Regions from separate parts of the Pseudoxanthomonas sp. OG2 genome, predicted to be linked through region 1. Evidence: riboswitches for the same ligand, from Rfam matches in the RefSeq annotation. Region 1 holds a riboswitch; each other region holds the start of a gene.
The links. A riboswitch is a leader RNA that binds a small molecule or an ion and turns the genes downstream of it on or off. The one in region 1 is predicted to bind cobalamin.
Positions count from the first base shown of each region.

Region 2: linked by a shared signal. The riboswitch ahead of btuB (TonB-dependent vitamin B12 receptor) and the one ahead of btuB (TonB-dependent vitamin B12 receptor) in region 1 are both predicted to bind cobalamin.
Region 3: linked by a shared signal. The riboswitch ahead of metE (5-methyltetrahydropteroyltriglutamate--homocysteine S-methyltransferase) and the one ahead of btuB (TonB-dependent vitamin B12 receptor) in region 1 are both predicted to bind cobalamin.
Region 4: linked by a shared signal. The riboswitch ahead of FHW78_RS09990 (ribonucleoside-diphosphate reductase subunit alpha) and the one ahead of btuB (TonB-dependent vitamin B12 receptor) in region 1 are both predicted to bind cobalamin.

Region 1 covers NZ_JACHYM010000001.1:2,770,807-2,778,171, forward strand. Annotated here, with positions in the region: gene dinB (DNA polymerase IV) at 213-1,283, shown strand; gene btuB (TonB-dependent vitamin B12 receptor) at 1,590-3,425, opposite strand; cobalamin riboswitch at 3,551-3,791, opposite strand; gene cobT (nicotinate-nucleotide--dimethylbenzimidazole phosphoribosyltransferase) at 3,960-5,024, shown strand; gene FHW78_RS12675 (histidine phosphatase family protein) at 5,021-5,617, shown strand; gene cobS (adenosylcobinamide-GDP ribazoletransferase) at 5,614-6,360, shown strand; gene FHW78_RS12685 (TfoX/Sxy family protein) at 6,367-6,750, opposite strand; gene FHW78_RS12690 (GAF domain-containing protein) at 6,753-7,238, opposite strand.
Region 2 covers NZ_JACHYM010000001.1:399-7,763, reverse strand. Annotated here, with positions in the region: gene cbiB (adenosylcobinamide-phosphate synthase CbiB) at 1-370, opposite strand, end outside; gene FHW78_RS00045 (cobyrinate a,c-diamide synthase) at 367-1,665, opposite strand; gene cobO (cob(I)yrinic acid a,c-diamide adenosyltransferase) at 1,669-2,295, opposite strand; gene FHW78_RS00035 (hypothetical protein) at 2,292-2,816, opposite strand; gene FHW78_RS00030 (hypothetical protein) at 2,927-3,499, opposite strand; gene btuB (TonB-dependent vitamin B12 receptor) at 3,512-5,473, opposite strand; cobalamin riboswitch at 5,483-5,718, opposite strand; gene FHW78_RS00020 (OmpH family outer membrane protein) at 5,781-6,395, opposite strand; gene FHW78_RS00015 (SapC family protein) at 6,438-7,193, opposite strand; gene FHW78_RS00010 (hypothetical protein) at 7,243-7,365, opposite strand, start outside.
Region 3 covers NZ_JACHYM010000001.1:2,187,814-2,195,178, reverse strand. Annotated here, with positions in the region: gene FHW78_RS10030 (aldo/keto reductase) at 1-851, opposite strand, end outside; gene FHW78_RS10025 (LysR family transcriptional regulator) at 986-1,885, shown strand; gene purU (formyltetrahydrofolate deformylase) at 1,910-2,761, opposite strand; gene FHW78_RS10015 (MarR family transcriptional regulator) at 2,841-3,368, opposite strand; gene FHW78_RS10010 (alpha/beta hydrolase) at 3,438-4,982, shown strand; cobalamin riboswitch at 4,979-5,221, shown strand; gene metE (5-methyltetrahydropteroyltriglutamate--homocysteine S-methyltransferase) at 5,429-7,365, shown strand, end outside.
Region 4 covers NZ_JACHYM010000001.1:2,178,632-2,185,996, forward strand. Annotated here, with positions in the region: gene hemH (ferrochelatase) at 1-256, opposite strand, end outside; gene FHW78_RS09965 (lipid-binding SYLF domain-containing protein) at 458-1,330, shown strand; gene tatA (Sec-independent protein translocase subunit TatA) at 1,425-1,655, shown strand; gene tatB (Sec-independent protein translocase protein TatB) at 1,677-2,069, shown strand; gene tatC (twin-arginine translocase subunit TatC) at 2,050-2,826, shown strand; gene FHW78_RS09985 (hypothetical protein) at 2,986-3,660, shown strand; cobalamin riboswitch at 3,749-3,956, shown strand; gene FHW78_RS09990 (ribonucleoside-diphosphate reductase subunit alpha) at 4,226-6,562, shown strand; gene FHW78_RS09995 (ribonucleotide-diphosphate reductase subunit beta) at 7,170-7,365, shown strand, end outside.

The DNA of each region.
Region 1 (7,365 bases):
CGAGCTTTTCCCTCAGCGGACGATTCCGGCCATCGCGACTGACGTCGCTCCCACAAGGAAAAATTCTCAAATCCTTGGCCCTGCCATCCATAACCCCACTTGTGGGAGCGACGTCAGTCGCGAGTTTTTCCTCAGGGTAAGGTTCCCGCCATTGCAACCGACATCGCTCCCACAGGAAAAGAGGGCGGCAGGACTCTTACAATACCGCCGGCATGCGCAAGATCATCCATATCGACATGGACGCGTTCTACGCGTCGGTGGAGCAGCGCGACGATCCGTCGTTGCGCGGCAAGCCGGTGATCGTGGCCTGGCGCGGCGCGCGTTCGGTGGTGTGCGCGGCCTCCTACGAGGCGCGTACCTTCGGCGTGCGCTCGGCGATGCCGGCGGTGCGCGCCGAACGGCTGTGTCCGGACGGCATCTTCGTGCCGCCGGACTTCACGCGCTACAAGGCGGTGTCGCGGCAGGTGCGCGAGATCTTCCTGCGCCAGACCGATCTGGTCGAACCGCTGTCGCTGGACGAAGCCTACCTGGACGTGACCGCGCCCAAGACCGACCTGCCTTCGGCCACCGCCATCGCCGAGGCCGTGCGCGCGCAGATCCGCGAGGAAACCGCGCTGACCGCCTCCGCCGGGGTGGCGCCGAACAAGTTCCTCGCCAAGATCGCCTCGGACTGGCGCAAGCCGGACGGCCTGTTCGTGATCAAGCCGGGTCAGGTGGACGCCTTCCTCATCCCGCTGCCGGTGGAGCGGATTCCCGGCGTCGGCAAGGTGATGCTGGGCAAGCTGCACGCGATGGGCATCCGCACCGTGGGCGAACTGCGCGAGTGGTCGCAGATCGAACTGGAACAGCGCTTCGGCAGTTTCGGCGGCAGCCTGTTCCGGCGTGCGCGCGGCGTCGACGAGCGCCCGGTGGAACCGGATCAGCCGGTGCAGTCGATTTCCGCCGAGGACACCTTCGAGCGCGACGTGCCGCTGGCGGACATCGGCGAGGCGGTGCGGCGCCTGGCCGGCAAGACCTGGGAAGCGACCCGCAAGACCGATCGCGTCGGCCGCACCGTGGTGCTGAAGCTGAAGACCGCGCAGTTCCGCATCCTCACCCGCAGCTTCACCCCAGAAGCGCCGCCGGCCACCCTCGAGGAGTTCACCGCCATCGCGCTGGCCCTGCGCGAACGCGTGGACCTGCCGGCCGACACCCTGTACCGGCTGGTCGGCGTGGGCCTGTCCGGCTTCCGCGATCGCGAGGATGTCGTCGAGCAGCCCGGGCTGTTTGAAGACGCCTCGTAACCTGGATTTTTCCTTGTGGGAGCGACGTGAGTCGCGAGCTCTTCCGGAGTTTCCGGCTTTCCGGTATCGCGACTAGGTCGCTCCCACAAGGGAGAAAGGCAACAAGGCGCCCGGCACTCGCGGTCGAGCAGCAAGGATTGTTCGATAAATCTCCGTAACCCGGATGTCTCCCTGTGGGAGCGACGTGAGTCGCGAGCTTTTCCGGAGTTTCCGGCTTTCCGGTATCGCGACTTACGTCGCTCCCACAAGGGAGGGATGGCAAAAAAGAAAAAGCCCGGCGTCTGCCGGGCTTTTTCATGCACGCAATCAGCGCTTGGGCTGGTAGCGCAGGCTCAGGCCGTATTCGCGACCGGGCTGGTTGTACCAGGCGATGGTTTCGTATTCGCGGTCGAACACGTTGTCGACCTTGGCCAGCAACGTCCATTCCGGGGTGACCGCGTATTCCAGCCGCAGGTCGGCGGTGGCGAAGCCGCCCAGGCGGGTGGCATTGGTCAGCTCGTCGTAGCGGTAGCCTGCGCCATTGACGGTCGCGCCGACGCGGAAGTCGCCGAACGCGCGATCCACGTCGATGCGACCGGTGTTGCGCGCGCGGCGCGGCAGCAGCTTGTCGTTGTTGCTGGCGCTGCGGTTGCGCGGGTCGGTGTGGCTGAGCTGGGCGGAGAGATCCCAGCCGGCCAGGGTGACGTCGACGGTGAACTCGGCGCCGCGGATGCGGGCCTCGTCCACCTGCACCATCGCGAAACTGCTGCCGTCATAGGTGATCAGATCATCGATGCGGGTCTCGTACAGATCCAGCGCCCAGCGCCAGGCGTCGCCGTTCTGGGCGATACCGACATTGAGGCTCTTCGATTTCTCCGGCTCCAGGTCGCGGTTGCCGCTCCACGGGTCGTACAGATCGCTGAAGGTCGGCGCCTTGAAACCGGTGCCGTAGGTTGCGCTGAGCTTGAAGCCGCGCCCGAAGCTCATGCCCCAGCCGAGGTTGCCGGTGGTGTGGTTGCCGAATTGCTCGTTGTCGTCGTTGCGCACGCTGGCCTGCAACTGGTGGGCGCCGAACTTGCCCTGGTACTCGACGAAGCCGGCGGTGTTGCGGCGGCTGTCGGCGGCGTAGTCGGTGGTGCTGTCGAGATGGTCGATGTACCAATCCGCGCCGACGGTCAGCAACTGATCCTGGCCCAGGCCGATGTCGGCCTGCGCGCTGGCGGTGTTGCGGTGGGTGTTGTGGGTGCTGTCGTGATCGACTTCGTTGCGGTAGTTGTCGGTCTCGTTGTCGCTGCGGCCGACGTTGACGGTCAGGGCGAAGCGGTCGGTCGGCACGTAGCGGACCTTGCCATTCAACACCTGCTGCACGTTCTCGGTGTAGTTGTAGTAGCCGTCGTACCGGTTCGCGCCTTCGGCGCGCAGCGCGCTGGCCTCGGCGGTCAGCGTGTCGGTCAGCTTGTAGCCGCCGCGCAGGCTGGCCGAGACGTTGCGGTAGCCGTCGCGATCCGGTTCGTCCGCATAGCAGCCCTTGAACAGCGTGGCCGAACCCCGGCAGGCATTGATGCCGTCGGTGCGCTGGTAGGAAGCATCCGCACCGAACCAGCCGCGTTCGCCGCCGCCACCGAAACCGGCGCTGGCCTGGCGCAGGCCGTTGCTGCCGCCGCCAATCTGGAAGTGCGGCGCGTAGGTGCCCTGGTTGCGGCGGGTGAAGATCTGGATCACGCCGCCGATCGCCTCGGAGCCGTACAGGCTGGAGTTCGGGCCGCGCACGATCTCGATGCGATCGATCTGCGCCAGCGGCAGATCCGGGATGGCGGCGGCGGCGAAGTCGGCCGAGTTCACCCGCACGCCGTCGATCAGCACCAGGGTGTGGCTGGAGTTGGTGCCGCGCAGGAACAGCGAGGTCTGCTTGCCCGGGCCACCAGCATTGGTCAGGTTGATGCCGGCGCGGCCGCGCAGCAGATCCTGCAGCGAGGTCGCCTGGCTGCGCTCGATGTCGGCGCGATCGATGACCTGCGCCGGCGCCAGGCTGTCTTCCAGCGCGATCGCGGTGCGGGTGCTGGTGACGACGACTTCGTCCAGTTCGGTGGCGGCGTCCTGGGCGAGCGCCAGGCCCGGCAGCGCCAGGGTGACGGCCAGGGACAGGGTACGGATAGGTGGCATTGCAATCGGCTCCATGCGCCGCGCGCTCCCGCGCGGCATAACGAGGGGAGGCGGCAACGCGGGAACGGGAAGACAGCGGAAACGGCCGTACGCACGGCGCTCGCCGCCGCAACGCCCGCCGCGTCGCAACCAGTCGTCTTTCGGGCCGGTCTCCGGGCTTGCGAGCGCGATGGCGGCACCATCGCCGGCCAGGGCGCCTTCCCGTGCGGATGCACAGTGGCGTATGCCCTGTCCTGGCTCGCTTACCGTTGCGGGGGCAGCGCCGGAATCACCCGCAGCGCCGGGATGGCGTGCGCGGGTTCACCGGCTTCCCGTTTCAACCCGGGGCGGAATCGTCCGCGGGTCACCAGAAAGCGCGGCGATCCTACCAGATACCGGTCTGGCGGATGCCGAGCCTGTGGATGGGCGGGCCGCGCCCGGGCGGCAGCGCGCATCGATGGAAAGCGGGCAAGACAAGGCATGCATCGGGGCGGACGGGGATGGGCGCGAGGCCTCCCGTAGAATCCCGGTTCCCTCGCCGCAAGAAATCGCCTCGTGTCTTCCGACTGGATCCTCGCCGATTGCCGGCAACCTTCCCCCGAACACGCCGAACGCGCGCGCGCGCGCCAGGATCAGCTGACCAAGCCGCAGGGCTCGCTGGGCCGCATCGAGACCCTGGCGGTGGAACTGGCGGCGCTGCAACGCGCCGATCGTCCGACGCTGGCACGGGTGCCGGTGATCGTGTTCGCCGGCGATCACGGCGTGGTCGCCCAGGGCGTGTCGGCGTTTCCGTCCGAGGTGACGGTGCAGATGCTGCACAACTTCGCCCACGGCGGCGCCGCGATCTCGGTGCTGGCGCGCGAACTCGGTCTGCCGCTGCGGCTGGTGGATGCCGGCACCCGCGGCAGCCAGCCCATCGCCGGCGTGCACGCCGACAAGCCCTGCCTGGGCACCCGCGACTTCAGCGTGGAAGCGGCGATGGGCGAGGATGAACTCGCGCATGCGCTGGCGGCGGGCAGGCGCGCGGTGGAAGCGGCCGGCGACGCCGATCTGTTCGTGTTCGGCGAAATGGGCATCGGCAACACCACCGCGGCCAGCGCGTTGGCCTGCGCGCTGGCGGACCTGCCGCTGGAGGAACTGGTCGGCGCGGGTACCGGATTGCAGGGCGATCGGATTGCGCACAAGCAACGGGTGATCGCGGACGCGCTTGCATTGCACCGTCCGCACATCGCCGCGCACCCGCAGCCCGCGCGCGAGGCGCTGCGTCGTGTCGGTGGATTGGAAATCGCCGCGATGGCCGGCGCGATGATCGCCGCCGCCCAGCGGGGCGTACCGGTGCTGGTGGACGGTTTCATCGTCTCGGCCGCGGCATTGGCGGCGGTCCGCCTGCAACCCCAGGCGCGGCCATGGCTGCTGTTCTCGCACCAGTCCGCCGAGCGCGGCCACGCGCGCGTGCTGGCCGCGCTGGAAGCGCGCCCGCTGCTGCAACTGGATCTGCGCCTGGGCGAAGGCAGCGGCGCCGCGCTGGCGGTGCCGCTGCTGCGACTGGCCTGCGCGCTGCACGCCGGCATGGCCACCTTCGCCGAAGCCGCGGTTTCCGGACGCGACGAGACGCCATGATCCTCGACCTGGTGCGCCACGCCTCGACCGGACGCGTCGGTCATTTCGATGGCCGCACCGATCCGCCGCTACTGCCGGGCGCCGCCGACGCGGTCTGCGGCGGTTGCACGGGCATTGCCTGGTCACGGGTGATCAGTTCGCCACGCCAGCGTGCGCTGCATACCGCGCAGGCGCTGGCCGCCGCGCAGGCGTTGCCGGTGGACATCGCCGATGACTGGGCGGAGTGGGATTTCGGCGACTGGGACGGTCGCCATCGCGACACCCTTGCGGCAGACCCGCACTCGCAGCGCGCCTTGCAGGATTTCTACCGGGATCCCGGCGCGCATCCGCCGCCCAACGCCGAACCCTGGGCCGGCTTCGAAGCACGCGTCGGTCGCGGCCTGCGCGCGCTGGCGCGACGCGAAGACACCTCGCCCGCGCTGGTGGTCAGCCATGCCGGCCCGTTGCGACTGGCGCTGGCGCTGGCCTGCGGCCTGCCGCTGGCGTCGCTGTGGGCGGTGCGCATCGATTACGGCACCCGCCTGCGCCTGCGCGTGCAGATCGATGACCGGGATCAGCTGTGGGGCGAACTGATCGAGGTGCGACAGGCATGAGCATGCGCAAGCTGATCCTGGCGGTGCAGTTCCTGACCCGCCTGCCCACCCCGCAGCTGCGCGACTTCCGCGAGGAAGAACTGAGCCGCACGGCGGTGTATTTCCCGCTGGTGGGCGTGCTGATCGGCGTGTTGGTGGCGCTGCCGCTGTGGGCGCTGGACGCGCGCCCGTGGCTGGCCGGCCTGCTGGCCTTGCTGGCCTGGGTGTGGGTCACCGGCGCATTGCACCTGGACGGGCTGGGCGACGTGGCCGACGCCTTCGGTGCCGCGCATCGCGATCCGCAGCGCTTCCTGGAAGTGCTGAAGGATCCGCACATGGGCGTGTTCGGCGTGGTCACCGTGGTCATGCAGGTGCTGGCCAAGTTCGTGCTGCTGGCCGAACTGGCCGATGGCGCGTGGCTGTGGGGCGTGCTGCTGGTACCTGCGTGGGCGCGCTGGGCCACCACGCTGTTGTGGAGCCGCTGGTTGCCGCCGCTGCATGCGGGCATGGCCGAGCGCTTCGCCTGGTACCGCAACGAAGGCGCGTACTGGGATTGGGCGTGGGGCGTGGCGCTGGCGGCGATCAGCCTGTGGCTGGCGCCGCCGTTGCTGGTGTGCCTGCTGCTGGCACCGTTGACCGCGTGGTACTGGAAGCGCCGCCTCGGCGGCATCTCCGGCGACTGCCTCGGCGCCAGCACCGAGGTGCTGGAAACGCTGCTGCTGTTGGCGCTGGCGCTCGCGCCGGCGGCGTGGCGCCTGTCCTGAGGCGGATCAGTCGTCCTGTTCGCCGCCGCCCGGCGAGTCGAACAGGTTCATCGAAGGCGCGCTGCCTTCATCTTCCTGCCCATGGGTGGTGGTGGTCACCGGCGCGGCTGCCGGACGGCCACGGGGCGGCGGCAGCAGCGCGGCGGCGGCGTCGTAGGCCACCAGCAGTTCGCTGCGGCGTTCCTCCGGCAGGTGCTGCCAATGGCAGTCCAGCAGTGCGCCTTCCAGCGCGTACAGCAGGTTGAGGCTGGGACGGAAACCGGCGCGCTTGACCCGCATGAAGGCTTCCACCGAACCGGCCGCCACCAGATCCTCCTGCGTGCGCAGGCCGACCTGGCGCAGCCAGGCCGCCGATTTGGGACCGATATTGCGCATCTTCGCGGTGCTGATGCTCATGCCAGCGTCTCCACGTAGATGGCGGCGATGGCTTCCAGCCCGCGTTGATCTTCCTCGTCGAAACGCGCCAACCGCGGGCTGTCCAGATCCAGCACGCCGATCAGGCGATCGCCCTTGACCAGCGGCACCACCAGTTCCGAGCGCGAGGCGCTGTCGCAGGCGATATGGCCGGGGAAGGCCTCCACGTCTTCCACCCGCTGGGTCTGGCGGGTGCGCGCGGCCGCGCCGCACACGCCCTTGTCCAGGGCGATGCGCACGCAGGCGGGCAGGCCCTGGAAAGGACCGACCACCAGTTCGGTGCCGTCGTGGAAATAGAAACCGGCCCAGTTGAGATCCGGCAGCGCGTGGTAGACCAGCGCCGACAGGTTGGCGGCGTTGGCGACGTGGTCGCTTTCGCCGCTGAGCAGGGCGCGCGCCTGGGCGGCCAGCTGCGCGTATTGTTCCGGTTTGCTGCCGGTCAGGGTCTGGCTGGTGAAGGACATCACTGGATTCTAGCCCGAACCCGCGAGGGGGCCGGTGCGCCGGGAATGGTTGGATTGATGAAGACAACGTGATGACCGGCCAAAACAGGACGCGCCGGCGTCGGAATGTCCCGCTGGCACGCGGCTG
Region 2 (7,365 bases), 2.8 Mb from region 1:
GGCTGACCATGCGTCCGACCGCCTGGCGCGCGGCGTCCAGCTCGGCGGCCGCCAATGCATCCTCCACCGCACGCGCGTGCTCGCCCAGACTGCGCCGGCCGATGGCCAGGTACAGCATGACCGCCGCAAACGCGGTCGCGAGCCACGGGAATTCCTGTCGCAGCCAGACGTCCACGCCTGCGACCACGGCCACCGGCGGAAGCACCGCCACACTCCACGCGAGCGCTCCCGCGCCGCGCGCATCACGATGCAGGCGACGTTCGAGCCAGTCCGCCCAGCGGCCGAATCCCACCAGCGGATGCCAACGGCGGGGTTCGCCCAGCAAAGTGTCCAGGCCGACGCCGGCCAGCATCGCCAGCACCGGCGTCATGGCAGGAACAACCGCAGCGCGGCCTGCGGATTCGACGGGAAATAGAAGTGGACGAAACTGGCGGTGAGGCGGCGATCCCGATGGACGGTTTCCCGGCTGGGACCACCATTCGGGTTGCTGGCGACGGCGAGCGGAACGGAGGCCAACTCCGCGCGGGCATAGTGGAACGTGTGTCCGCGCAGCACGCCTTCGGGCAGTTCGACCGATTGCAGGCCCAGCGCGGCCAGTCGCGGCTGCATGGCCGCTTCGCCCGTCATGAGTCCGGCCATCGCGGCACGCTCGCCGTCCTTGCCGGTCAGTGCCTCCAGGACGAACAGCATGCCGCCGCATTCGGCCAGCATCGGCTTGCCGTCATCGCGATGCGCACGCAGCGCTGCGTGCAATTCATGCTGTTGCGAAAGCACCGCCAGATGCAGCTCCGGATAACCGCCGGGCAGCCAGACCGCGTCGCAGTCGGGCAAGCACTCGCCCGCCAGCGGCGAGAAGAAGCGCAGGTCCGCGCCCGCCGCGCGCAGCAGATCCAGATTGGCCGGATACAGGAAGCAGAACGCCGCGTCGCGGGCGATCGCGATGCGCAGGCCACGCAGCAACGGCGGTACGGGTTCGATATTCACCGGCGCGAATGCCACCGGCGGGGGCAAGGTTGTGGCCGCATGAACACCCCAGGCATCGGCCAGCGCATCCAGCCGCGCGTCGATGTCGCCGAGTTCACCGGCCGACACCAGACCGAGGTGACGCTCCGGCAACGCCAGTTGCGCATCGCGCGGCAACGCGCCCAGCCAGTGCAGATCCGCCGGCAGGCTGCCGCGCAGCAGATCGGCGTGATGGGCGCTGCCGATGCGATTGGCGGCCACGCCATGCACGGCCAGACCTTCGCGATAGCGCGCCAACCCCGTCGCCAGCGCACCGAAGGTCTGCGCCATCGCCGATCCGTCGATGACCGCCAGCACCGGAACGCCCAGCGCCTGCGCCAGATCCGCGCTGGAGGGCGATCCGTCGAACAGACCCATGACGCCCTCGATCAGGATCAGGTCGGCTTCGCCCGCCGCCGCGTGCAGGCGTGCGCGCACGTCGGCCTCGCCGGTCATCCACAGATCCAGTTGGTAGGCCGGCGCGCCGCTGGCGCGTTCCAGCACCATCGGATCCAGGAAGTCCGGACCGGTCTTGAACACCCGCACGCGACGGCCCTGGCGATGGTGCCAGCGGGCCAGCGCGGCGGTCACGCTGGTCTTGCCCTGCCCCGAAGCGGGCGCGGAGACCAGCAATGCCGGACAGCGGAAGGTTTCGGAATCCATGGTCTACAGTTCAATACCGTGCTGGGCCTTGATACCCGCCTTGAACGCATGCTTGATCAGGCGCATCTCGGTGACCGTGTCGGCCGCGTCGATCAGTGCCTGCGGCGCGCCGCGTCCGGTGACGACCACGTGCTGGCGCGGCGGTCGCGCGGCCAGCGCGGCGAGCACCTGGTCCAACGGCACGTAATCCTTGTTAAGGGCGATGTTGAGTTCGTCGAGCAGGACGAAATCATAGGCCGGATCCGACAGCATCCGCGCGGCCTCTTGCCAGGCCGCGCCGGCCGCGGCGATGTCGCGCTCGCGATCCTGGGTTTCCCAGGTGAAGCCCTCGCCCATCACACGATAATCGACGTCCTCGTCGAAGCGACGGAAGAACGCCTCCTCTCCGGTGGAAAAGCTGCCTTTGATGAATTGCACGACCCCGCAATGGAAGCCGTGTCCCAGGCTGCGCGCCAGCATGCCGAAACCGGAGGAACTCTTGCCCTTGCCATTGCCGGTGTTCACCACCAGCACGCCGCGGTCGATGGTGGCGCGGGCGACCCGGCGATCGACCAGTTCCTTCTTGCGCTGGGCGCGTTCGCGATAGTGCTCCTCCTCGCTGAGCCCGCGGCGTTCCGAACCGCGGCTCATGCCGGGCTGCCCTGGCGGGAGGCGGCGCGTGCGGCCAGCCCGCGCAGGCATGCGCGAACCAGGAAAGCGACGCCCACGTAACCGGCCAGCGTGCCCAGGGCGCGCGGATAGTAGTGCGGAATGCGGGCGAGAAAGCCGTCCAGGGTCGGCTCCGGATAGCGCCCGGAGAAGAAATAGAAACCGCCCTTGGACAACAGGTAGGCCACGCTCGCCGTCACCGCCAGCGTCAATGCCAGGCGGGGTACCGTGCCCGCGTGGTCCCGGTGCAGCCCGCGATACGCATGGCCGCCCAGCCATAGCGCCGCGTAGGCGAACGCCAATGCCCAGTAGGCCGGCGACAGGCACCAGTCGGTGATGGTGCCGTTGGCGAGGCTGCCGAAGTCCAGCAGCGACGACAGCACGAAGAAGGCCGGCAGCGTCCACATCGGCCGCAGCAGCGCGCCGGCCAGGAAGAACACCGCCCACGATGCGCTGGGCAGCGCATCCACGCTGGCGAAGTGCTGGCCGCGGGTGGCGATCATCAGCAGCGCCAGGGCGATGCCGGTGAGGAGCTGCGCACGCGTGGACGTCAGCGGCAGCGCGGGTTCGGATGTGACGGACAGGTGCTTTGCGGACATCGCGGTTCTCCTGATCAGGTGCCGAGGGAGGCGGGACGACGACGGGTAGCCAGCAACAGGCCATGCACCAGCAATGCGCTGGCCACGTAGGTCAGCGTGGTCCGCACGAACAGCGGTCCCCACTGCCAGATCCGCGCCAGGTACTGCGACCATTCCGGATTCGGGTAGCGCCCGCCCAGCCAGTAGAACGCGCCGTTGGAAATCAGGAACGACAGCGAGGCGCAGGCCAGCGCCACCAGCAGCGCGCCGCACAGCCCGCGCCAGTCTTGCGCCATCCTCGGCGCGTAGGCGCGGCCGCCGTACCAGAGCACCGCGTAGGCCGGCAGCAGGAAGGCGTAGGCAGGTGTCACGCAGAAATCACTGACGCCGGCCAGTTCCACCGCCGCCCAGTCGATGCCCACCGCCAGCCCCAGCAAGCCCAGGAACGGCAGGTGTCCGCGCAGGTACAGGCCGCCCAGGAAGAAGATCGCCATCGACGCGTCCGGCAGATGCAGGACATCGCCGAAGTGATGGTAACGGGTGGCGATCATCAGCACCGCGAAGGTGGTGAGCAGACCGAGATGGAAAGGCCGTGACAGTGGTTTCATCTTGTGCTCCGGTCAGTGGGTTGCGGGCTGGTAGCGGACAGTCAACAACCAGGTCCGTCCCGGCTGGTTGTAGAGCGCGGCGGTTTCGTAGCGCTTGTCGAACACGTTGGAGGCCGCCAGTTGCAATTGCCACGCCGGCGTCAGCGTGTAGCCCATGCGCAGGTCGACCAGCCCGTACCCGCCCAGGCGGGTGGTGTTGGCGAGGTTGTCGTAGCGTTCGCCCACGCCGATCGCGCTGGCGCCCACGCTGAACGCGCCGAAGCGGCGATCGGCATCGATGCGGGCGCTGCTTCGCGCCCGTCGCGGCAGCAGGTTGTCGCGGTTGGGATTGTCGCCATCGTTGCGCGGATCCAGCCGGGTCAGGCTGGCGCGCAGATCCCAGTCCGCCAGCCGTACCGCGCCTTCGGCCTCGATGCCGCGGATGCGGGCGCGATCAATGTTGTTGGGGCCGCCGGAGTCTCCCAGCGAGGCATCGAACGCGATCATGTCGTCGATGCGCGTCTCGTAGGCATGCAGCGCCCAACGCGCACGCCCGTGATCGCCACGCAGGCTCAGCTCGACGCTGCGCGAGGTTTCCGGACCCAGTTCCGGATTGCCGTAGCCCGGGAAGTAGAGTTCGTTGAAGGTGGGCGCCTTGAAGCCGGTTCCGTAGCTGGCACCCAGGCGCAGCTGTTCGGTGAAGTCCCAACCCCATTGCAGGCTGCCCGTGGTCTCGCCGCCGAACTGGCTGTCGTCGTCGCGACGCGCACTGGCCTGCAACGACTGCCGGCCGAATTCCTGCTGCCATTGGCCGAACACGCCGCGATTGATCCGGCGATCGCGCGCGTAACGGGTATTGCTGTCCACCTCGTCGCCGGACCAGTCGTAGCCCAGGGTCAACAAGCCCGCGCCGCCCCCCAGGTCGGCCTGCAGCGAACCCAGCTTGCGGCGGGTGTCGAAGTGGGAGGAATACGCGCCATCGAGGAAGTTCTCGCTCAGATCCGCGCTGGCGCCGGCGCTGGCGGTGATGCGCAGCCGATCATTGGCCGCGTAGCGCACGCGCCCGCCAACCACCTGCTGGACCGTATCGGCCTCGTTGTTGAGGCTGCCGTCGTATTCGTTGCGGCCTTCGGCGCGGAACAACCGCAGTTCCGCGTCCCAATGCTCGTCGAAGCGATAGCCGCCCTGCACGGTCAGCGAGGCGTTGCGGTAGCCATCGCGATCCGGATCGAAGTTGCGCCGGCCGCGATAGGCGTTGATGCCGTCGGTGTCCTGGTGCGCGGCCTGGATTGCATACCAGCCGCCCCGCTCGGCATCGCCGCTGCGCCCGCCGATGCCGGCGGAGGCGCGTCGGGTCCTTTCGCTGCCGATGCTGGCGCTGAAGTTGGGCTGGAACGGCCCCTGCGGCCGGCGGGTGAAGATCTGGATCACGCCGCCCAGCGCCTCGGAACCGTACAGGCTGGAGAATGGCCCGCGCACGATTTCGATGCGCTCGATCTGCTCGACGGGAATGTCCTGCAGCGATGCGCCGCCACTGGTGGCCGACCCCAGCTTGATGCCGTCGACCAGCACCAGCACGTGATCGGATTCGGTGCCGCGCAGGAACAGCGACGTGGACTTGCCCGGACCGCCGTTGTTGGCCAGCGACAGGCCCGCGCGGCCAGTCAGCAGATCCGGCAGCGAGGCCGGCTGCAGGCGCTCGATCTCCTCGCGATCGATCACGGTGACCGCGGCCAGGGTCTGATCCTGGGTCCGCGCGGTACGCGTCGCGGTGACGATCACGCCATCCAGATCGGTGGCCGGCGCTTCGGCGAAGGCCGGGGCGGTGAAGCAAAGGGAAGGCAACAACGAAACCGCCAGGATCTGGCGGTGGAACGACGACTGCGGATGCACTGACACACTCCTTGACCGCGCCTGCCCGCGCGGAAGCGATGGAAAAGGACAGGCGGAAAGAGAGTGGTATGGCGACCGGGAACGAGCCGGCCTCCATGACATCGCCCACCGCATGTCACGCCGCTCAAAGGCCGGTCTCCGGGCTCGCGAGTGAAGCCGGGAAAGATCCGTGCTTCCGGTCCGCGCCTTCCCATGCATCAAGCACAGTGGCTGTTGCGGTACCTTGTCTCGCCTACCGTTGCGGGGGCAGCTCCGGAATTGCCGATCGTGCGAACACGATCCGGCGCACCGGATTCCCGTTTCAACCACCGGCCAGGCCGGCGGTCACCTCAGGCGGCGCGAGTATAGCAGTTGATAGCAGTGTGGCCCCGGCGCCGTGGCGTGCGCCGGAGCGGCCGCGCGTCGCGGCTCAGCGCTTGCCCGGTGCGGGCGTCGCGGACTCGCGTTGCAGCGTGACCGGGATCGACTTGACCCGCGCATCCAGCGCCTTGACCACGTCGGCGGTCAGATCGTGGCTCATGTTGCCGGCCAGCACCATGCCGCGATCCAGCAGCACGCCGCAGCCGTGGCGCTGGTAGGCCTCGGCGATGAGCGGCTGGGCGGCGGTGGAGATCCGTTCCAGCACCGACGCGCGGGTCGCCTCGATCTCGCGCGAGCGCTGGCTGGCGCGCTGCTGCACGGCCTGCGCTTCCTGCACCGCCTTGCTCTGCTCGGGGGTGAACTTGTCAGCGGAAATGTTGCCGCGCACGCCCACGCGGATCAGTTCCGCCTCAGCGCGGCTCTTGTCGCGTTCGATCTCGGCCTGGGCGTCGGTCACCAGTTTCTGCAACTGCACGCCCGCGTCCTTGCCGGCGGCCGCGTTGGAGAACACCGCTTCGCGGCTGAGGTAGCAGACACCGGCGACGACCGGGCCTTCGAGCGAGCCGGTCGCGCCGCCAGCCGCCTGCGCGCAGACGCCATTGGCCGCAGTGAGCGTCACGGCGAGAGTGAGGAAACGGAGTGTGTTGGAGGAATTCTTGCACATGGGAATGTTGTCGTCGTCCGGTTGACGGAAGTGGGGTTTCAATCAGGGGGCCAGCAGGTCGTTGAAGCGGCCCAGCGACGCCAGGTGGAAGTGCACCAGCGCCAGCCAGCCCTTGCGATGCCAGTCGACGATCACCGCGTCCGGCAGCGCGGCGAATTTTTCGCCATCGACCACCTGGAAGCCATCGACGCTGCTGCGGCGCCCATCCGCGAAGGCGATGTTGGCGCTGCGTTCGATCAGCAGCCCCTGCTCGGCCAGCGCGGCGGCAAAGGTACGGGTGGCCTGGTCCTCGCGGGTGAAGGTGTCGCAGAACTGCAGCGCCTGCCTGGTCAGCTCGCTCGGCTCGCCGTTCTCGAACAGCGGATTGCCCTCCTCGCCCGACGGGATCACCGCGTCGGAGCCGGCATCGATGGCCAGCACGTAGCCTTCCGGATCCCGGGTCTGCACGAACACGAACGGATAGCGGCGCACGTAGGCCGGCACGTACGCGCCGTCGCTCCAGGTGTCGCCGTTGACGAAGCGGTTGCGTCCGGCTTCCACGCCCAGCACCGCCAGCGGGGTGTTGTCCGGGCCGGCGAACACCAGCGGATAGTTGCGCGCGGCGGCGGCGAACTCGCCGATCACCACTGGTACGGAATTGCTGGCGGCGGCGAAGCCGACGCCGGTCGGGCGCACCCGCCACTGGGCGTGTTCGACCGAGGACAGTACGCGCGGTTCGCGATAGAACAGCGGCCAGGCATTGGCTTCGGCGGCGCCGTTGGATGCGACGGTGGCGGATTCGGGGTTCTGCGTGGTCATGGGATCTTCCATTCGTTTCTGTGATCGGGTTCGGAGGTGGATGCCTGCTTCAGCCGGGCGGCTCGAACCGGCCGCGCATGGCGTACAGGATCTGCTTGCCCTCGACGAAGGACTCGATGCATTCGCCGATGTCCTCCGGTGTCTGCCCAGATTGCCGCAAAACCATTTCAAC
Region 3 (7,365 bases), 580 kb from region 1:
CGCTTGGTGCCCGGAATCGGCACCAGGTCATCGCCCTGCGCCAGCACCCAGGCCAGTGCGAGCTGGCCGGCGGTCACGCCCTTGTCCGCGGCCAGCGCGTGCACCCGGTCCACCAGCGCCAGGTTGCGGGCGAAGTTCTCGCCCTGGAAGCGCGGCGAATGACGGCGGTAGTCGTCGGCGTCGAAATCCTCCAGCGAACGGATCGCGCCGGTCAGGAAGCCGCGTCCCAGCGGCGAATAGGGCACGAAGCCGATGCCCAGTTCGCGCACCGTATCCAGCACGTGGTTGCTCTCGGGCTCGCGCGACCACAGTGAGTACTCGGTCTGCACAGCGGTGATCGGATGCACCGCGTGGGCGCGGCGGATGGTGTCCGGCGCGGCCTCGGACAGGCCGAGGAAACGCACCTTGCCCTGTTCGACCAGGCGCGACATCGCGCCCACGGTGTCCTCGATCGGCACCTGCGGATCGACCCGGTGCTGGTAGTACAGATCGATGTGATCCACGCCGAGCCGCTCGAGGCTGCCCTCGCAGGCGGCCTGCACGTATTCGGGTCGGCCGTCGACGCCACGCGCGTGCGGGTCGGCCGGGTCCATGCGGATGCCGAACTTGGTGGCCAGGAACACCTGATCGCGACGATCGGCGATGGCCTTGCCGACCAGCACTTCGTTGGTGTGCGGGCCGTACATGTCGGCGGTGTCCAGCAGGGTCAGGCCACGCTCCAGCGCGCGGTGGATCACGGCGATGGATTCGCCTTCTTCGCCACGGCCGCCGTAGAAGGCGCTCATGCCCATGCAGCCCAGGCCCAGGGCGGAGACGGTCGGGCCATTGCGGCCCAGCATGCGGGTTTTCATCGGGAACTCCTTGCGGATGGGGGAGGGCACGCCGGCACGGCGATGCCGGGCAGACGCGACCCGGGCACGATAGAACTGGCGATTGCGTCGATAAAGACGCAATATCCGAATCCTGTTTGAAGCAAGGCTTCACAATGGCGTCCCATCCGCTGCCGGCCGTACTCGCCTTCGCGCGGGTGGCCCACCACGCCAGCTTCACCCGCGCCGCGCTGGAGCTGGAGGTCAGTCCCTCGGCGCTGTCGCAGACGGTGCGCGCGCTGGAACGCCAGCTCGGCGTGCGCCTGTTCAACCGCACCACCCGCCGGGTCGCGCTGACCGAACACGGCCAGCGCTTCCTGCAGCAGGTCGCGCCGGGCCTGCGCCAGATCGACGAGGCCTTCCGCGACATGGACTTCCTGCGTGACCGGCCCGCCGGGCATCTGCGCATCAACCTGCCCGGGGTGGTGGCCGAGCGCATGATCGCGCCGCACCTGCCCGGCTTCATGGCGCGCTGGCCCGAGGTGGAGGTGGAACTGTTCGTCGATCCGGCGCTGGCGGATCTGGTCGGTGGCGGCTTCGACGCCGGCATCCGCCTGGGCGAATCGCTGGCCCGGGAAATGATCGCGCTGCCGATCGGGCCGATGCAGCGGCAGGCGATCGTCGCCACCCCCGACTACTTCCGCCGCCATCCCGCGCCCGCCGAACCGGCGGACCTGGTGCACCACGCCTGCGTGCGCTACCGGCGCAGCAACGGCCGCATCATGGCGTGGGAGTTCACCCGCGAGGGTTGCGATTTCGAGGTGGAGGTGGGTGGCCGGTTGATCGTCAACGACAGTGATCTCGGCCTGGTGCTGGTGCGGCAGGGCCTGGGCATGGCGCAGGTGTTCGAGTCCCAGGTCGAAGCGGAACTGCGCAGCGGGGCGCTGGTACGGGTGCTGGAAGCCTGGCAGGCGCCGTTCGCCGGTTTCCACATCTACTACCCGGCGCGCGAACACCTGCCGCCCAAGTTGCGGGTGTTCATCGACTACCTGCGCGAAGTGCTGCCGCCGCCCTGAGCGCCGTTCCGGTTTCCGCGCGCATCAGCGGAACACCACCGTGCGATGCCCGTTGAGCAGGATGCGGTGCTCCACGTGCCGGCGCACCGCGCGCGCCAGCACCAGCGATTCGGTGTCGCTGCCCAGCCGGACCAGATCGCGCGGCGTCATCGCGTGATCCACCCGCGCGATGTCCTGCTCGATGATCGGTCCTTCATCGAGATCGCGGGTCACGTAGTGCGCGGTGGCGCCGATGATCTTGACCCCGCGCCGGTGCGCCTGGTGGTACGGATGCGCGCCCTTGAAGCTGGGCAGGAAGCTGTGGTGGATGTTGATCGCGCGCCCGGACAGCGCGTCGCACAGCTCCGGCGACAGGATCTGCATGTAGCGCGCCAGCACCACCAGATCCACCTGCCCGGATTCGACCAGATCCAGGATCCGCCGCTCCTGCGCGGGACGATTGCCCGCATCCACCGGCAGATGGTGGAACGGCACGCCATAGGAGGCGGCGAGCGGGCCGAAGTCCGCGTGGTTGGACGCCACCGCCGCGATCTCCACCGGCAACTGCCGGCTGTGCGCGCGGAACAGCAGATCGTTGAGGCAATGTCCCTGCTTGCTGACCAGTACCAGCAGGCGCGCCTTGCGGCGCGCATCGTGGATTCGCCATTCCATGCCGAACGCTTCGGCCAGCGTCTCGAAGCGCGCTTCCAGTGCCGGCAGGGTCGCCGCGGACGGCACGTCGAAATGCACGCGCAGGAAGAAGCGCCCGGATTCCTCGTCGCCGAACTGCTGCGCGTCGATGATGTTGCAGTCCGACTCGAACAGCAGCCCGGTGACCCGGTAGACGATGCCGGTGCGATCGGGACAGGACAGGGTCAGGATGTGATCGTGGCGCATGGAGCCGGGGCACGGGTGGGCGGGCCAGTGTAGGCCGCGCGCGGTGTCGCCGCACCGCGCGGACCCGGCGCGGTCCGCCTCAGTCCGCCGCCATGCCCTGGCCCAGCTTGCGCAGCAGTCCCGCCAGTGTCGCCTGTTCCCCGGCGTCCAGTCCGGCCACGGCCAGGCGCGCCTGTTCGAAACGCAGCGCGATGGCGCGCTCCGCCAGCTTGACGCCCTTGGCGGTCAGCACCGCGAACAGGGAACGGCCGTCGCGCGGATCCGCCTCGCGCCGAAGCAGGCCGCGCCGCTGCAGTCGGTTGAGGCAGGCGGTCATCGCGCCGGAGGTCAGCAGCACCGAACGGCGAAGGTCGGTCGGCGACAGCCGGTAGGGCGCGCCGGAGCGGCGCAGCGTCGCCAGCAGGTCCAGCTCCGTGTAGCTCAGTTCCAGCGCCTTCAGGCATTCGTCGGCCTGTGCCTCCAGCAGGCGGCCCAGATGCAGGACGCGGCCCGCCACCGCCATCGCGGAAGCATCCAGATCGGGCCGTTCGCGGCGCCAGTCCGCCAGCAGCTGGTCGATCAGGTCGGGAGCGGGGGAGGGCGGGATATCGGTCGGTGGGGTCGTCATGAAAAATATCTTGACATAAAGATATCTGTGGAGCGAGGCTACGCCCACCCCATCGTCGGGAATCCGCCCATGAAGCGCAGGCTCTGGTTGTCGGCTGTCGTGATGATGCTTGGTTCCATCGCTTCCGGCGCCTTCGCGCAGGCGCGCCGCGCCGGCGACATCGTGGTCACCGCGGCGACGGTCCGCGCCGCGGATGGTACGACGGTGCCCTACGAAATCGGCACGCTGTACGTACCGGAAAACCGCCGTGCCACCGGCGGCCGCCTGATCGGGGTGGGCTTCGCCCGCATCCGCGCACGTGTGCCCACCGGTGCGCCGCCCGTCTTCTGGCTGCCCGGTGGCCCGGGCCTGGCGGTGCTGGAGGCATTCGACGGCGATACCGAGACCGCGCGCAATCGGCTCGGATCCTGGCTGACCTATCGGGACACCGCGGATCTGGTCATCATCGAACAGCGCGGTTACAGCGAGCGCGGTGAAAAACTGACCGCGATGTCGCCGGCGTGGCCGCGCGACCGCGAATACACCGCGCGGGATGACATCGACGACGCGCTTCGTCGCGCCGCCTCGGCCATCGCCGCGCATCCGGACAAGGATCTGGCGGGCTACACCATCGACGCCTGCGCCGACGACGTCGACGATCTGCGTCGCGCGCTGGGCTACCCGCGCATCAGCCTGTTCGGCGGCAGCTTTGGATCGCAATGGAGCTTCGCGGTGATGCGCTCGCATCCGGACATCGTCGCGCGCGCCGTGCTGTCGTCGGTGGAGCCGCTGGATTTCGGCTACGACATGCCATCGCCGCTGCTGGCGACGATGCAGCGCATCGCCTTCGATGCCGATCGGGATCCCGGCCTGGCGCCGTATCTGCCGACGGGCGGACTGATGGCCGCCATCGACGCGCTGCGCGAACGCTTCGCGCGGCAGCCGATCACGGTCGATCCGCAGGATGGCGGTGGATCGGTGGTGATCGGGTTGGCCGACCTGCAGGCTTCGCTGCTGGCCGAGGCCAGCGTGCCGCACACCTGGCCCGCGTTCGTGCTGTCGCTGTACCACGGCCGCTACACGGACTGGGCCCGCGAAGTGGCCAGGGGCCGGCAGGCGCAGGAATACAAGCTGATTGGACCGCTGATCGACACCAGCCTGGGCATCACGCCGTCTCACGAGTTCCGCCTGCGCCACGATCCGGCCAGCGCCTATCTCGGCGAGGGCGGCTTCGCGCCCTACCTGGCGGCCGCGTCGGCATGGCCGACACCGGATCTGGGCGACGACTACCGCCAGCTGCGGCCGATCGATACGCCGGTGCTGCTGGTGCACGGCGACTGGGATACCTCCACGCCCATCGACAACGCGCTGGCGCAACTGCCCTACCTGCGCAATGGTCACGCCATCGTGATCCATCGCGGTGGTCACGACGGCACGTTCTATCAGCTGCGCAACGAGCCGGCGGCCCGGGAAGCGGTCCACCGTTTCCTGCGCACGGGAGAGCTTCGCGATCTGCCGACGGAAGTGACCCTGTCTTCCCCGACCTTCACCGTGCCGGCTTTTGCCGCGCCCGCCAAGGTGGCGGGCCGTATCCCGCGAGGAAGGCCGCTTGACGCAGCGGTCGCATCGCCGTAACGTGCCCGGGCCAGGGTTTCCATCTCTTCATGCGAATGAAGAGATGGAATTAATAGGGAAGCCGGTGCGGGCCGAAAAGCCCCATTCCGGCGCTGCCCCGCAGCGGTATTTGGAAACGACCCCCGTCATCGGCACTGGCCCCCAAGGGCCGGGAAGCGGCGGACAGTAGGCCGGCCCCGATCCCCGGATCGGGCCGACGTCCATGAGCCCGAAGACCTGCCTTGGCCGGAAGACCCGAAGTCTTCCGCATGACCTGGAACTTCCGAGGGGAGGTGCCCGGAACTGCCGCGGACGCGTCGCGTCCGCGCGCAAGTCCGTGCGCCTCCCTTCGCCGTTCCGGTTCGCCCGAGGGGGCGAAGGTCGCTGGCGTTGTCCGCCATCGCCATCGGCGATGAAGGCGGCGCGGTCCTTCGTTCCTCATCCGACCACGAATGAGGACATGCATCATGACGACTGTTGGCAATCTCGGTTTCCCGCGCATCGGCGTGCGCCGGGAACTCAAGCGGGCACTGGAAGCCCATTGGCGCGGCGACGCCACCGGCGAAGAACTGCACGCCGCCGCGCGCCGGCTTCGCCTCCGCCATTGGCGCCTGCAGGTAGACGCGGGCGTCGATGTCGTGCCGTGCAACGACTTTTCGCTGTACGACCACGTGCTCGACACCGCCTTCCTGTTCGACGCCATCCCCGAACCCTATCGCGCGCTGGCGGACGTGGATCCGCTGGCGGCCTATTTCGCCCTCGCGCGGGGGCGGCAACAGGACGGCGTGGACCTGCGCGCGCTGGAAATGACCAAGTGGTTCGACACCAACTACCACTACCTGGTGCCGGAACTGCATCGCGAGCAAACGTTCCGCCTGCGTGGCGACAAGCCGTTGAGCGAGTTCAACGAGGCCCATGCGGCCGGTTTCAATGCGCGGCCGGTGCTGCTGGGACCGGTGAGCTTCCTGCGCCTGTCCAAGGCAAGCGATGGCGGCGATCCGCTGGCGCTGCTCGAACGCCTGCTGCCACCCTACGCGGAACTGCTGTCGCGGCTGGCCGCCGCCGGCGCCGAATGGGTGCAGATCGATGAGCCTTGCCTGGTGCTGGACGCCGACCCGGCGTTGCAACAGGCCTACCGGCACGCCTACACCGCCCTGGCGCAAGCGACGCGCCCGAAGCTGCTGCTGACCACCTATTTCGGCGACCTGGGCGCGAACCTGCCGCTGGTGGCGGCCCTGCCGGTCGATGGCCTGCATGTGGACCTGATGCGCGGGCTGGACCAACTCGACGCCGTGCTGAAAGCCATGCCGGAGGGGCGGACGCTGTCGCTCGGGCTGATCGACGGCCGCAACATCTGGCGCGCCAACCTCGACAACGCGTTGGTGCTCGCGCGCTACGCGCAGGGCCATGTCGGTGCCGACCGGCTGTGGCTGGCGCCTTCCTGCTCCCTGCTGCACGTGCCGGTGGACGCGGAAGGCGAAACCGGGCTGGATGCCGAACTGCGTGGCTGGCTGGCGTTCGCGCGGCAGAAGCTGGAGGAACTGCGCCTGCTGGCGACCGCCCTGGACGATGCGCCCGCGGCCGGGCCGGCGCTGGCCATCGCCCGCGAGCGCCACGAAAGCCGTCGCCGTTCCGCGCGCGTGCACCGGAAAGAGGTGGCCGAGCGCCTGGCCGCGCTGACGCCCGCGGCCGCCCATCGTTCCTCGCCCTATCCCACGCGCCGCGCGCGCCAGCAGGCCGGCCTGCGCCTGCCACCCTATCCGACCACGACCATCGGTTCCTTTCCGCAGACGCCGGAAGTACGCCAGGCCCGTGCGCTCAACCGCGCCGGGAAACTGCCCGATGCGGAATACGACGCCTTCCTGGCGACCGAGATCGCGCGCTGCGTGCGCGTGCAGGAGGAACTCGGCATCGACGTGCTGGTGCACGGCGAGTTCGAGCGCAACGACATGGTCGAGTACTTCGGCGAGCAGCTCGACGGATTCGCCTTCACCCGCAACGGCTGGGTCCAGAGCTACGGCTCCCGCTGCGTGAAGCCGCCGATCATCTTCGGCGATGTGGTGCGGCCGGCGCCGATGACGGTGCGCTGGTCGCGGCACGCGCAATCACTCACATCCCGGCCGATGAAGGGCATGCTGACCGGACCGGTGACGGTGCTGCAGTGGTCCTTCGTCCGCGACGATCAGCCGCGCGCGCGGACCTGCCGGCAGATCGCGCTGGCGTTGCGCGACGAGGTCCGCGACCTGGAAGCCGCCGGCATCGGCGTAATCCAGATCGACGAACCAGCCTTGCGCGAAGGCCTGCCGCTGCGCAGGGCCGAATGGTCACGCTACCTCGATTGGGCGGTGGAATGTTTCCGCATCACCGCCGCGGTGGCGACCGACGAAACCCAGATCCACACCCA
Region 4 (7,365 bases), 590 kb from region 1:
CGGCCAGGCGGCGGGTATGCACGGCCAGCGGCGAGCCTTCCGGCAACCAGATCTGGGCGTACTTGTGGGCCGCGCGCGGACCGCGCAGCGGCAGGATCAGGCCGAACAGCAGCGGGTACCAGATCCAGCGACTGAGCTGGACCACGCGGGGATCGAGCAGGAACTCGCCCAGATAGCGCCGGACGGCGGGAGCCGTGGGCGCCTCGGGCGTGCCTAGATTGACCGCGATCAGCGCGGTATCGGGTGCGTCGGGCATCCGCCTATTGTGGCAGAGCGCACTCTTGCGAGCCGCTTCTCCTTATCAATGGCCTTCTTCGATCGAATCGATGGACGGCAGCCGAAGGCCGGAATCCTCAGCGCCGATTCATTCGCATTTACCTATTTTCAAGCGGTTGCAGTAAATTTCTGCGAATCCACCTTCGGAGCGCCCATGAAACGCCGCCATTCCCGCCTGCTGATGCTGCCGGCCGCGACCCTGCTGGCCACCGCCCTGTTCGCCGGCCAGGCCCTCGCCGGTCCCAAGGAGGACGAGCGCGCCACCAACGCGGTGCGCGTGCTGGACGAAATCCGCCGCATCCCCGAGGAAGGCATCCCCGACAAGCTGCTGGACGAAGGGCGCGCCATCGTCGTCATTCCCGACACCCTCAAGGCCGGCCTGGTGTTCGGCGGCCGCCGCGGCCATGGCCTGATGTCGGTCAAGAATCCGGACGGCACCTGGTCGCAGCCGGTGTTCGTCAAGCTGACCGGCGGCAGCATCGGCTTCCAGGCCGGCGTGCAGTCCTCGGACATCGTCCTGGTGTTCCGCAACGACCGCAACCTGGACAACATCGTCAACGGCAAGATCACCCTGGGCGCCGATGCCGGCGTGGCCGCCGGTCCGGTGGGCCGCAACGCCGCCGCCGCCACCGATGGCCAGCTCAAGGCCGAGATCTGGTCGTGGTCGCGCGCCCGCGGCCTGTTCGCGGGCGTGGCGCTGGATGGCGCCGTGTTGCAGATCGATGACGACGCCAACACCGCGGTCTACGGTGGCGGCAGCACGCCGCGCGCCATTTTCGAAGGCCGCGCCGGCCATCCGTCCGGCGCCGTGGTCGGCTTCCGGGATCAGCTGGAGGAAGTGACCGCGGCCGCGCGCGCCGCGCGTGCCGGCAAGTCGACGCCCGCACCGGCCGCGACCGTGACCGCAGCGGCCCCGGCAGCGGCCGCTTCGACCGCGCCGGCGGCCGAAACCGCCCCGCTGGGCCAGGCGCCGACCACCCCGCCCGCCCAGTCCGGTTTCCAGCCGGTGGCCGAGGGTGAAGTCCGTACTGAACCGCTCAACAGTACGCCCTAGGAAAAGCGAAAACATCGCACCGCGCCCGGGATCTCCGGGCGTGCCTGCGCTATGCTGATCGCCTGAATTTCATTACTCAACGCACGAGAAGACCATGGGCGGTTTCAGCATCTGGCATTGGATCATCGTTCTGGTGGTCGTTCTGCTGATCTTCGGCACCAAGCGCTTGCGCAACGTCGGCCAGGATCTGGGCGAAGCGGTCAAGGGCTTCAAGAAGGGCATGCAGCAGGACGAGGACAAGCCGGTCGAACGGCTTGACGATCAGTCGCAGTCCCGCAACGCCGAATCCAGCGCGTCGAAAGAGCGCGACCGCGACGCCAACTGACCGCGCGGCCGGCCTGCCGCCATGTTCGATATCGGCTTCAGCGAACTGCTGATCATTGCCATCGTCGCGCTGGTCGTCCTGGGCCCGGAACGGCTGCCCAAGGCGGCGCGTTTCGCCGGCCTGTGGGTACGCCGCGCGCGCGCGCAATGGCATTCGGTGAAGGACGAGTTCGAACGCGAACTGGCGGCCGAGGAACTCAAGCGCAGCCTGCGCGACACGGAAGAAGCGCTGCGCGAGACCGAGCGCAAGGTGCGCGAGGGCGCGGCGCAGACCGAACGCGAATTCGAGGACCTGCGCGCCTCGGTGGAAAGCACGCCGGCCCCCGCCCCGGGCGCCGAACCGGAACCCGCCCCGCCGGCCGACGACGCCGCGACCACGCCCCACGACGCCAGCGATGAACCACGACGCACCTGAGGATCAGGCCGAAAGCAGCCTGATGGGCCACCTGCTGGAGCTGCGCACGCGGTTGATGCGGGCGCTGCTGGGCGTGGTGATCGTGCTGGTGGCGCTGCTGCCGTTCGTGAAGGCGCTGTACAGCCAGCTGGCCCTGCCCATGCTGAGCCAGCTGCCGAAAAGCCAGGCCGCGCAGATGATCGCCAACGATCCGACCTCCGGTTTCTTCGCGCCGATCAAGCTGGCGTTCTTCGCCGCCCTGTTCGCGACCGCACCGTGGCTGCTGTACCAGGCCTGGGGTTTCGTCGCGCCGGGTCTCTACAAACACGAGAAGCGGCTGGCGCTGCCGCTGCTGGTCTCGGCGATCACGCTGTTCTACGCCGGCTGCGCGTTCGCCTACTTCCTGGTGCTGCCGGGCGTCTTCCACGCACTGATGATGTTCACTCCGGACATCGTCACCATCGCGCCGGATCCGGGCAAGTATCTCGATTTCGTGCTGGTGATCTTCCTGGCCTTCGGGGTCAGCTTCGAGCTGCCGGTGGCGCTGGTGATCATGGCGGTGATGGGCTGGGTGACGCCGCAGCAGTTGCGCCAGGGGCGTGGCTACGCGGTGGTCGGCATCTTCATCCTGGCCGCGGTGATCACGCCGCCGGACGTGGTCTCCCAGCTGATGCTGGCGATTCCGATGTGCCTGCTGTACGAAGCCGGCATCCTGGCCGCGCAATGGGTTGCGCCGAAACCCGACAGCGACGATTCGCGTACGCCGCGCGATGCGTGATCCGCATTCGCGCTGATCGCGCCGGGTGATTGGCCGGCGTTAATTGGTCTCCACATTGCTGAAGTCGCGAGCCTGAACCGTTCGCGGCGGTGCCTTGGGTACGTTCATCCTCGCTTTGCCAGACTCGCCCGCGCTGACGCGAACGAGAAAGGAAGATCGATGAATCAACGCCTGGGTGCGGTCTGTCTGCTGAGCCTGTTGTCGGCCTGCCAATCGGAACATCCCGTCGATACCGCCAACGCCACGTCCGCCACGCGCGCGGTCGCGACCGCAACGGCTCCGCCGCCGGTGTCCGATGCGCAGGCCTCGCGCATCGCCTTGCAGGCGCAGTTCGTGGACGAAGCGCTGGGCGTGGCGATCCTGCCGTGGCCGGGTTTCACCCTGCGCCGCGACTTCCGCCGCAGCTATCTGGCCACCGATGACTGGAAGGCCTTCGCCCAGACCGACAGCCGCGGCAAGGCGGTGGCCGCGCTGGTGCTGGACGGCTCCAACGAGGTGACGGCGGCGGAACTGCGCGTGGGCGTCAGCGATGACGCGGACAGCGTGGCCCGCTGCCTGGAGGTTTCCGATTCGGCGCTGCCCACGCCGCGCGACGAAGTCCGCATCGATGGCCAGCCGTTCCGGCATTTCCGCGCCAGCGACGCGGCGATGAGCCACTACCTGACCGTGGACGCCTACCGCGCGGTGCGCCAGCAACGCTGCTACGCCATCGACCTGCTGGTGGTCGGCACCCGTCCGGAGGTCTACGACCCGCCGCGCACGCCGCCGTTCGACGGGGCCGTCGCGCAGGCGCGCCTGCACGAAGCGCTGGCGGCGATCCGCTTCGTGAAGTAGTCATCGCGTGGAACGCCCGCCACTGCAAGGTGTTGGGTTTCACAACAGCGTCGGCACCATATTTGGTGTTGACGCCCCCATATGCCCCCACTATCTTGTGGCCGTCGGTTCCTCCGGCCGCAAGCCGGGGGATGAAAAGGGAAGCCGGTCGAATGCCGGCGCTGCCCCGCAGCGGTAGGTGGAAACGAACCCGTCATTGGCACTGAGGCGCCTCGCCTTGGGAAGCGACGGGCTAGGAGGAAGCACGGCTTCCGCGTCCACGAGTCCGAAGACCTGCCGACAGCCGCGCGTTGCACACCGCGCGGTGCCGGCCGCGGAATCTCCGGGGGGAGATGGCTGGTGAAGCAGGCCGGCCATCCGTTTCCACGGTCGCGGTCCCTGCGACGCCGCTTCCCCACCCTGATGCTTCATCCGGCCTTCCGCTGCCTGCGAGGGACAGGTCGCCGCGTGCATCACGCATGGAGGAAGCCCCGTGACCCCGACCGATACCGCCGTCGCCGAAACCGACGTCTCCCCGCCCCAGAAGGACGCATTCCTGTTGACCTCGCCGCCCACCGCCACCGCGATGAGCGTGACCAAGCGCAACGGCAGCCGCGAGCCGGTGGATCTGAACAAGATCGTCCGCGCGGTGCAGCGCAGCTGCGAGGGCCTGCACGCCATCGATCCGATGCGCGTGGCCACCCGCACCATCTCCGGCCTGTACGACGGCGCCAGCACGCGCGAACTGGACGAACTGTCCATCCGCACCGCCGCGCTGCTGACCGCCGAGGAACCCGAATACAGCCGGCTGGCCGCGCGCCTGCTGGCCAGCTACATCGCCAAGGAAGTGACCGGGCAGGAAATCCACGCGTTCTCGCAGTCGGTGACGCGCGGCCACGAGGTGGGACTCATCAACGATCGCCTGCTGAACTTCGTGCAGACCAACGCGCGCAAGCTCAACGACGCGCTGGACGCCTCGCTGGATCTGCATTTCGATTACTTCGGCCTGCGCACCCTGTACGACCGCTACCTGCTGCGCCATCCGCACACCCGCAAGGTCATCGAGACCCCGCAGCAGTTCTTCCTGCGCATCGCCTGCGCGCTCAGCGAGGACGTGTCCGAAGCGCTGGCGCTGTACCGCCGGATGGGCAACCTGGACTACCTGCCCAGCTCGCCGACCCTGTTCAACTCCGGCACCACCCACGAACAGCTGTCCTCGTGCTTCCTGCTGGATTCGCCGCAGGATTCGCTGGAATCGATCTACCAGAAGTACGGCGATATCGCCCAGCTGTCCAAGTTCAGCGGCGGCATCGGCGTCAGCTACACGCGGGTGCGTTCGCGCGGTTCGCTGATCAAGTCGACCAACGGCCATTCCAACGGCATCGTGCCGTGGCTGAAGACGCTGGACTCCTCGGTCGCGGCGGTCAACCAGGGCGGCAAGCGCAAGGGCGCGGCCTGCGTGTACCTGGAAACCTGGCACGCCGACGTCGAGGATTTCCTGGAACTGCGCGACAACACCGGCGACGAATCGCGCCGTACCCACAACCTCAACCTGGCCAACTGGGTGCCGGATCTGTTCATGAAGCGGGTGGAGGCCGACCAGGAATGGTCGCTGTTCGATCCGCGCGTGGTGCCGGAGCTGACCGATCTGTACGGCGAGGCGTTCGAGCAGGCCTACCTGCAGGCCGAGACCCAGGGCAAGGCCGCCAAGGCGGTGCCGGCGCGCAAGCTGTATGCGCGGATGATGCGCACGCTGGCCGAGACCGGCAACGGCTGGATGACCTTCAAGGACAAGTGCAACCGCGCCAGCAACCAGACCCTGCGCGCGAACAACGTCATCCACCTGTCCAACCTGTGCACCGAGATCCTGGAGATCACCTCGGCCGAGGAAACCGCGGTCTGCAACCTGGGCTCGATCAACCTCGCCCGCCATTTCGACGAGTACGGCGACTTCGATTTCGAACGCCTGGCCGAAACCGTGCGGCTGGCGGTGCGCCAGCTGGATCGGGTGATTGATCTGAACTTCTACCCGATCGAATCGGCGCGCCGCGGCAACCTGCGCTGGCGCCCGGTCGGCCTGGGCTGCATGGGCCTGCAGGACGTGTTCTTCCGCAAGCGGTTGGCGTTCGACAGCGCCGAGGCGCGTGCGCTGTCGCAGAAGATCGCCGAGACCATCTACTTTCACGCGCTGGAAACCTCGTGCGAGCTGGCCGAGGAACGTGGCCGCCATCCGTCCTTCGCCGATACCCGCGCGGCCTCCGGAGAACTGCAGTTCGACGCCTGGAACGTGGCGCCGCAGGACGGCGCGCGCTGGGACACGCTGCGCGCGCGTATCCGCGAGCACGGCCTGCGCAACTCGCTGCTGATCGCCATCGCCCCGACCGCGACGATCGCCTCGATCGCCGGCTGCTACGAATGCGTGGAGCCGCAGATCTCCAACCTGTTCAAGCGCGAGACACTGTCCGGCGACTTCCTGCAGGTCAACCGCTATCTGGTGGCCGAACTGAAGCAGCTGGGCCTGTGGACGCCGGAGATGCGCGATGCGATCAAACTGGCCGAGGGTTCGATCCAGGGCATCGCGCAGATTCCCGAGCCGCTGCGCCAGATCTACCGCACCGCCTGGGAACTGCCGATGCGCTCGCTGATCGACATGGCCGCCGAGCGCGGCGCCTACATCGATCAGTCGGCCTCGCTCAACCTGTTCATGGAAAGCCCGAACATCGGCGCGCTGTCGTCCATGTACATGTATGCGTGGAAGCAGGGCATCAAGACCACCTACTACCTGCGCTCGCGCCCGGCCACCCGCATCGCCAAGACCACGGTCAGCAGCGTGGGCAGCGAGGCGCCGAAGCCGGCCTATACGGCGGTGGAAGCGGTGTCGTGCTCGTTGGAGAACCCGGAAGCATGCGAGGCGTGCCAGTAGCGAATTCATGCGCGGTCGAAAGATCACCCTCCGAAATCCCCACGCAGGATGCACATAGGGAAGAAAGGAACAGGACGTTCCGGGCGCAGGGATGCGCCAATACCCGCTGGACAGTCCCCTCCCCCGCTCGCGGGGGAGGGTCAGGGTGGGGGCAAGGCCGAAGCCATTGAACGCAAACCGCCGGAACGCCCACCGAAGAGTCACTTCGCTTCATCACGTTTTTTTCGCAGACGGACAGGCCTCCACTTCGTTCGCCCCCATCCCAGCCTTCCCCCGCTTGCGGGGGAAGGGGCGGAAATTCGCGAACGGATGCAGTCCGACCCGTTCGCCCCCATCCCAACCTTCCCCCGCCAGCGGGGGAAGGGGCGGAAATTCGCGAACGGATGCATCCCGCTCCGTTTGCCCCCATCCCGGCCTTCCCGCTTGCGGGGGAAGGGGCGGAAATCCGCGAACGGATGCAGTCCGGCCCGTTTGCCTCCATCCCAACCTTCCCCCGCCGGCGGGGGAAGGGGCGGAAATCCGCAAACGGATGCATCCCGCTCCGTTTGCCCCCATGCCGGCCTTCCCCCGCTTGCGGGAGAAGGCGCTGAAACAGGAAAAATGCGACATGTCCTCCCAACCCCGCCAGATGCTGCTGGACCCCGGCTTTGAACTGACCCTGCGCCCGATGCGCTATCCGCAGTTCTACGAGATGTACCGCGACGCGATCAAGAACACCTGGACGGTGGAGGAGATCAATTTCCAGATCGACATCAGCGATCTGCACGACAAGATGACCCCGGCCGATCGTCACCTGATCCACC